2 regions of the Litchfieldia luteola genome follow, and region 2 is predicted to be linked to the other one. Evidence: riboswitches for the same ligand, from Rfam matches in the RefSeq annotation. Region 2 holds a riboswitch; the other holds the start of a gene.
What was found. A riboswitch is a leader RNA that binds a small molecule or an ion and turns the genes downstream of it on or off. The one in region 2 is predicted to bind FMN.

Region 1 (3,490 bases), on a different contig from region 2:
CTTGCGTTAATCGTGGTGCCAATTGTTGCGATCTCTAAACTTGGTGGTTGGGGCAACACTGTAAACACAGTAGGAGAAATTGATCCTTCTTACCTAGACGTGTTTGCAGGAATGACCACTATTGGTATTATCTCATTATTAGCATGGGGATTAGGTTACTTCGGTCAACCACATATCCTAACTCGTTTTATGGCATTAAAATCGGTTAAAGATGTACCAAAAGCTCGTATGATTGGTATGACTTGGATGGTATTTGCACTATTTGGTGCAGTATTCACAGGTTTTGCGGGGATTGCATTCTTTGCGGATAGCCCATTAGCAGATGGAGAGCAAGTATTCATTCTCTTTACTCAAGTATTATTTGACCCATGGGTATCTGGTATTCTATTAGCAGCAATCTTAGCAGCTATTATGAGTACAATTGATTCACAGCTACTTGTATCTTCAAGTGCTCTTGCAGAGGACTTTTACAAAGCTATTCTTAAAAAGGATGCTTCTGAAAAAGAACTTGTATGGGTAGGACGTATTGCTGTTGCAGGTATCGCTCTAATTGCGATCCTATTAGCAGGTAACCCAGATAGCTCAGTATTAGCATTAGTAAGTTATGCTTGGGCAGGATTTGGTGCAGCATTTGGTCCAGTAATCATTCTATCGTTGTTCTGGAAACGTATGAACCGTTGGGGTGCTTTAGCAGGTATGATTGTTGGTGCTGTAACAGTTGTTGTTTGGAGTAAGTTAGGTACACCGCTTTATGAAATTGTACCAGGATTCATTCTAGCAACACTAGCTGTAGTAATTGTCAGCTTAGTAACAGCTGAGCCAGACCAAGAAATTCAAGATAAATTTGATGAAGTGAAAAATAGTTTATAAGACTAATAGGCCTACTTGTGAATAACGAGTAGGTCTTTTTTTATGAGATTAAGAGAGAATCAGGCCAAAATGAGGAATAATCGGGCCGAATGATGTTGAATTCGGGCCGAACCAATTGGAAATCGGGCGGAACAAATACAAAATCGGGCCGAACCTAAAATACTCAAACCAAACCCTCAAAATAAAACAAAAGCACGAGCACTTTAACCCTCGTGCTCGTGCTATTAATCTAGATTACCAATTCAAATACCCCTGTTTCACCCGATAATCAACTATATCCTGTACGGTTATCAATGCTAATTCATGTTTAATAGCAAATACCTCTAAGTCACTTCTCCTAGCCATATGCCCGTCATCTCCCATAATCTCACAAATAACGGCAGCAGGATAAAGACCTGCTAATTTCATCAAATCAATGGAAGCCTCAGTCTGGCCTCTTCGATCTAATACACCATTGCTTCTAGCTTTTAGTGGAAATACGTGTCCTGGCCTTACAAAATCCTGGGGAGAGGCTGTAGAGTCGATTAACTTTAGAATCGTATGTGCTCTCTCATACGCAGAGATACCAGTTGTAATTCCTTCCTTCGCATCTACTGATACAGTAAAAGCTGTACGTAAGGATTCCTCGTTTTCTTCCACCATCTGTGGCAGATTTAAAAAGTTTAACCGATCCTCAAGCATTGGTGTACAGATTAACCCTTTACCATAGGTAGCAATAAAGTTAATGTGCTCACCCGTTACTTTTTCAGCAGCCATGACAAGGTCTCCCTCATTCTCACGGCTTTCATCATCCTGAATGATGACCATCTTTCCTTTACTTACTTCTTCAATTGCCATTTCAACACGACTAACAGCTGTCTTTGTCATTCAAAAACCTCCATAAAATAGATTTTTGAATATCCTACAACCGGAAAAAGAAAATGCCTAACTACACATCTAGTTAGGGCATACAGAAATAAGCCTATTGTAATAGATTTTTAAAAAAATCTTCACAAAAAGACTCCTCTACCTTCTCCCATCCGGACTATACCGTCGGCCTTAGAGTTACACTAAGTCAGTCATTAACATTAGATGCTAATGAGTCGCGGGCTTAAGCTTTTAAAGCTATCACCGCCGGTCAGGAATTTCACCATGCCCCGAAGGTTGTATTCAATTCATGTAAGATTATACCATTTAAAGAAGAGATTGAGAATAAATACACACATCGGTTGCTTTAATGCTTTAGACTTTGATATTATCAGAATAATTAACGGACGACTTATATGGGGGTGGATCGGTTGACTAGAATTTCAATTGACCAAGTAAAGCATGTAGCTAATTTAGCAAGATTAGCTATAACGGAAGAGGAAGCAAACAATTTTAAAACACAATTAGAAGCAATCATTACATACGCTGAGCAGTTAAATGAGGTAAACACAGATAATATTGAGCCTACTACGCATGTGCTCAAAATGAAAAATGTATTGCGAGAGGACGAGCCTAAAACAGGTTTGCCACTGAAAGAAGTGCTGAAGAATGCACCAGACTCAAAGGATGGACATATACGTGTTCCGTCAATTATTGAATAGGGGGGAATTAAGTGTATGTCACTATTTGACTATAAAATTTCAGAACTTCATCAATTTTTACATAAGAAAGAGATACGTGTTACTGATCTTGTTCATGAATCCTTTAAACGAATAAATGAGGTTGACCATAAAATTGAAGCTTTTTTAACTTTAGATGAAGAAAAAGCAATGAACTACGCTAACACATTAGATGAAGCACTAGGAAAAAAGGATGAGTTCGGCCTGCTTTTTGGGATGCCAATTGGAATTAAGGATAATATTGTCACAAAAGGGTTGCGAACTACTTGTGCAAGTAAAATTCTTGAGAATTTTGATCCGATTTATGATGCAACAGTTGTTCAAAAGCTAAAGGATGCGGAGACTGTTACAATAGGAAAACTAAACATGGACGAGTTTGCCATGGGATCTTCAAACGAAAATTCTAGCTTTAAGAAAACGAAGAACCCTTGGAATACGAATCATGTACCCGGTGGTTCAAGTGGAGGCTCTGCCGCTGCGGTTGCAGCAGGAGAAGTTCTCTTTTCATTAGGGTCAGACACGGGAGGTTCTGTTAGACAGCCTGCATCATTCTGTGGGGTTGTAGGATTAAAACCTACATATGGCCGTATTTCTCGTTACGGACTTGTGGCGTTCGCTTCGTCCTTAGATATTATTGGACCGATTACACGAAACGTAGAAGATAATGCCTATTTATTACAAGCAATTGCAGGAGTAGATCCAATGGATTCTACGTCAGCCAATGTGGATGTTCCAGATTACTTGTCCGCTCTCACAGGAGATGTGAAGGGTTTACGGATAGCAGTTCCTAAAGAGTATCTTGCAGAAGGGGTGAAAGAGGATGTGCGCCAATCTGTCCTGGATGCTCTAAAGGTACTCGAAGGGTTAGGTGCAACGTGGGAAGAGGTATCCTTACCACACTCAAAATACGCTCTAGCAACCTACTATTTATTATCATCATCTGAAGCTTCAGCAAACCTGGCTCGTTTTGATGGTGTCCGTTATGGTCATCGTACGAACAATGCCGAGAGCTTACTTGAAATGTATAAACAAAC
Region 2 (3,490 bases):
TGCGCTCATTGCTCTTTCCAGGTTAACTTTGGAGTTACGTTGTAAAGATTTAAGTGATGAAGCTCTAACAGTTTCAGGCATGATATCAACTGTAAATTCAGATGAACCAAAAGATGTCACAGTGAGACAAACACCATTAACTGAGATACTGTCACCCAGGTTTACATCACGTAATATTTTGGTAGCTCCAATCTTCATGACAATCGCTTCACCAGTTGACGATATGTTTTTTACAGTACCTATTTCTTCTATAATTCCAGTAAACATAATTATATTTGCTCCTTTGGAACAGCTATCACTTTAATATCTTCGCCAAGTTGTTCGACCGATTCGATAGACAATTGGAGTACTTCAGACATTTTTTCAAAACCACTCCCACCAATTGAACCTGGTGCATTGTTACCACCAATTATTTTTGGGGCAATATATGTGATAACTTGATTTACAGCCTTTTCTTTTACAAAACTACCATTCACCTGGGCCCCGCCCTCAACAAAAACTGAAGTAATACCAAGTGTACTTAACAAAGCAAGTACATCACGAATCACTATATTTTTTGTTTCAAGTGAGAGGATTTTAACCCCTTTTGTTTGATATAAGTCTTTCTTTTTATCTTCAACCTGATTACTTACGATGATGATTGTTTCAGCTTCACCATCATTTACGATTTTCGCATCTATTGGTGTCCTCAGATAGGTATCTAAAATAACGCGTATTGGATTTTTCCCACCATTAGGTAGACGTGTTGTTAAGCTTGGATTATCAGCAATCACTGTACCGACCCCAACTAATATTGCATCATGCTGGTGTCTTAATTTATGTACATCTAATCTTGCTGTTTCTCCAGTTATCCATTTACTTTCTCCTGTAGATGTGGCAATCTTGCCGTCAAGACTAATGGCTGCTTTTAACGTAACAAACGGAAGCTTTGAACTCATCGTATGATAAAAAACTTTATTAAGAGCATCTGCTTCTTCTTTACGAACCCCAACTTCTACACTTATGCCTGCATCTTTAAGAAGTTTAATCCCTTTTCCTGCAACAAGGGGATTAGGGTCTGTAGTGGCAATGACCACCCGCTTCACTTTACTGTTTATTAATAACTCAGCACATGGAGGAGTTTTTCCATAATGGCTACAAGGCTCAAGTGTGACGTATATAGTTGAATTCACCGCTTTTTCTCCGGCCATTCTAATCGCATGAACCTCGGCATGGGGTTCACCTGCTCTTAAATGAGCCCCAATACCAACCACACGATTATCATTAACGACCACGGCACCAACAACAGGATTAGGAGAGGTTTGACCTATACCTGCACGGGCCACATTTATAGCAAGATCCATATAATCTACATCTAGCATTAGATCACCTCTTTCATATGTTTAAAAACTATTTAACAATCGAGGTTTTACCCTTACTTTTTGGAAAGGCATTTTAAAAATAAAAAAACCCTGGAGATCGTTTTCTCCTAGGGGTACTTTTTAAAAATGATATGTACAGACAAATGCTTCTAAAATTTCGCATAGCAAATAAACAGTATTTGCTACTCATTTTCGCATTGAATACCTGTAATAAATCCTTCTCCCATCCAGACTATACTGTCGGCTTTGGATTTTCACCAAATCAGCCATTCTTGACGTCAGAGACAAGAATGGGTCACGGGCTTAGTAAAGTAGTCTTTACAACACCGCCGGTTAGGAATCTCACCTACCCCGAAGGAAACATATTAAGTTTTTGTTATTATACCACAACAATTTTTATCCTGTCGATTTTAGACATTTGGTGCTAGAAAAATCCAATAAATTATTCCCCATGCAAGACTAATTACGCCTAAAACCCCGAGTAAAATCCAGTTGTTTTTATTCACTTACTTCACCTCATGCTAAATTATACTAAAAAAAGCTTAACAAACAAGGTGTTTGTTAAGCTTTCATTTGTATTATTCTTCCCAAACCTTTACTTCCTTCATTACATCGCCTTGACGTATACGAAGAACTGTATCCATTCCTTCAACTACTTGTCCAAACACTGTATGTACACCGTTTAAATGTGGTTGTGGTTCATGAACGATAAAGAATTGGCTTCCACCAGTATCTTTACCAGCATGTGCCATAGATAAAGAACCAGCCACATGTTTATGAGGATTTCCTGCTGTTTCACATTTGATAGAATACCCAGGTCCACCCGTACCAGTCCCAGTTGGGCATCCACCTTGAGCTACGAATCCTTGAATTACACGGTGGAAAGTAAGCCCATCATAAAAGCCTTCTTTTGCAAGCTTTTCGAAGTTTTCTACTGTTCCAGGTGCTTCATTTGGAAATAACTCGATAACAATTTTTTCACCATTTTCAAATTCAATGCTAGCTTTTTTCATTTGAAACCTCCATGCATTTTTATTCGTCAATATATACTGAACGAGTTAATTCTACTATATAAAAAAATAATAATCCAATTTCTTAAAAGAGAGGTGATAAAATTTTCTATTTAACGTATACAACTTGTCATTGTTGAAAGAATTAGTTGTATAATGAATAATGGGACTTTTCCATCTTTCTAATGGAGGGTAATGCTATCAAAATAGAAGTTGTAAAGTCCATGGAATTATAAGGAGGAACAAATTATGTTAAACAAGAAACGTATACTCTCACTTCTTCTACTATTCTCTCTTATCTTTCCTTCTCTAAGCTTGGCAGATGCTGCAGAAGGCGATGTTATCGTAACGCTTGGAGAGGATTTGAAGGAAAATGAGAAACAAAAGCTACTAGAGGAAATGAACGCACCAGAGAATGCACTAATGGTTGTTGTTACAAATGAGGAAGAACACAAATACTTAGGTCAATATATTCCAAAGGCTACCATTGGGACTCGTGCTTTATCTTCTTCGGCCATTACGATTGGTGCTCCAGGGTCTGGTCTTGAGATAAAAACTAATAATATTACATCTATTACTGATGATATGTTTACAAATGCTCTTATTACAGCTGGGGTTAAGGATGCGTCTATTTATATTACAGCTCCGATACCAGTATCAGGTACTGCTGCCTTAACTGGAATTATTAAAGCCTATGAACTTTCTTCCGATCAGGCTATTCCTGAGGACGTTAAGCAGATTGCAAATGAAGAAATGGTTAAAACCGTTGAGCTTGGCAAGTCAATTGGAGCTGACGAAGCAGCTGCGCTAATGGCGAAAATTAAGGATCAGATTGCACAACATGCACCAAAAACAGACGAAGAACTTCGTGCTATTATTGAAGCGGCTGCTAAGGAATTAGGGATTACTTTAACAGAAGCAGAGATTACTAGTCTAATTTCTCTGTTTAATAAAATGAAGGACCTTAATATTGATTGGAATCAAGTGAATGAACAATTGCATTTAGCAAAAGAAAAGATTACAAATTTCCTTGGATCTGAGGAAGGACAAACTTTTCTATCAAAGTTACAGGATTTTCTAGTTAGTTTGATTGATGCTATTAAGGCTATTTTTAGCTCG

Region 1: another riboswitch for FMN. It lies ahead of ribB (3,4-dihydroxy-2-butanone-4-phosphate synthase); the one in region 2 lies ahead of ribD (bifunctional diaminohydroxyphosphoribosylaminopyrimidine deaminase/5-amino-6-(5-phosphoribosylamino)uracil reductase RibD).

The regions. Positions count from the first base shown of each region.
Region 1 covers NZ_JAGGKM010000006.1:241,212-244,701, reverse strand. The annotation lists gene putP (sodium/proline symporter PutP) at 1-870, shown strand, start outside; gene ribB (3,4-dihydroxy-2-butanone-4-phosphate synthase) at 1,105-1,737, opposite strand; FMN riboswitch at 1,874-2,018, opposite strand; gene gatC (Asp-tRNA(Asn)/Glu-tRNA(Gln) amidotransferase subunit GatC) at 2,148-2,438, shown strand; gene gatA (Asp-tRNA(Asn)/Glu-tRNA(Gln) amidotransferase subunit GatA) at 2,454-3,490, shown strand, end outside.
Region 2 covers NZ_JAGGKM010000003.1:112,666-116,155, reverse strand. The annotation lists gene ribE (riboflavin synthase) at 1-267, opposite strand, end outside; gene ribD (bifunctional diaminohydroxyphosphoribosylaminopyrimidine deaminase/5-amino-6-(5-phosphoribosylamino)uracil reductase RibD) at 270-1,361, opposite strand; FMN riboswitch at 1,573-1,724, opposite strand; gene J2Z26_RS08975 (peptidylprolyl isomerase) at 1,940-2,374, opposite strand; gene J2Z26_RS08970 (DUF1002 domain-containing protein) at 2,621-3,490, shown strand, end outside.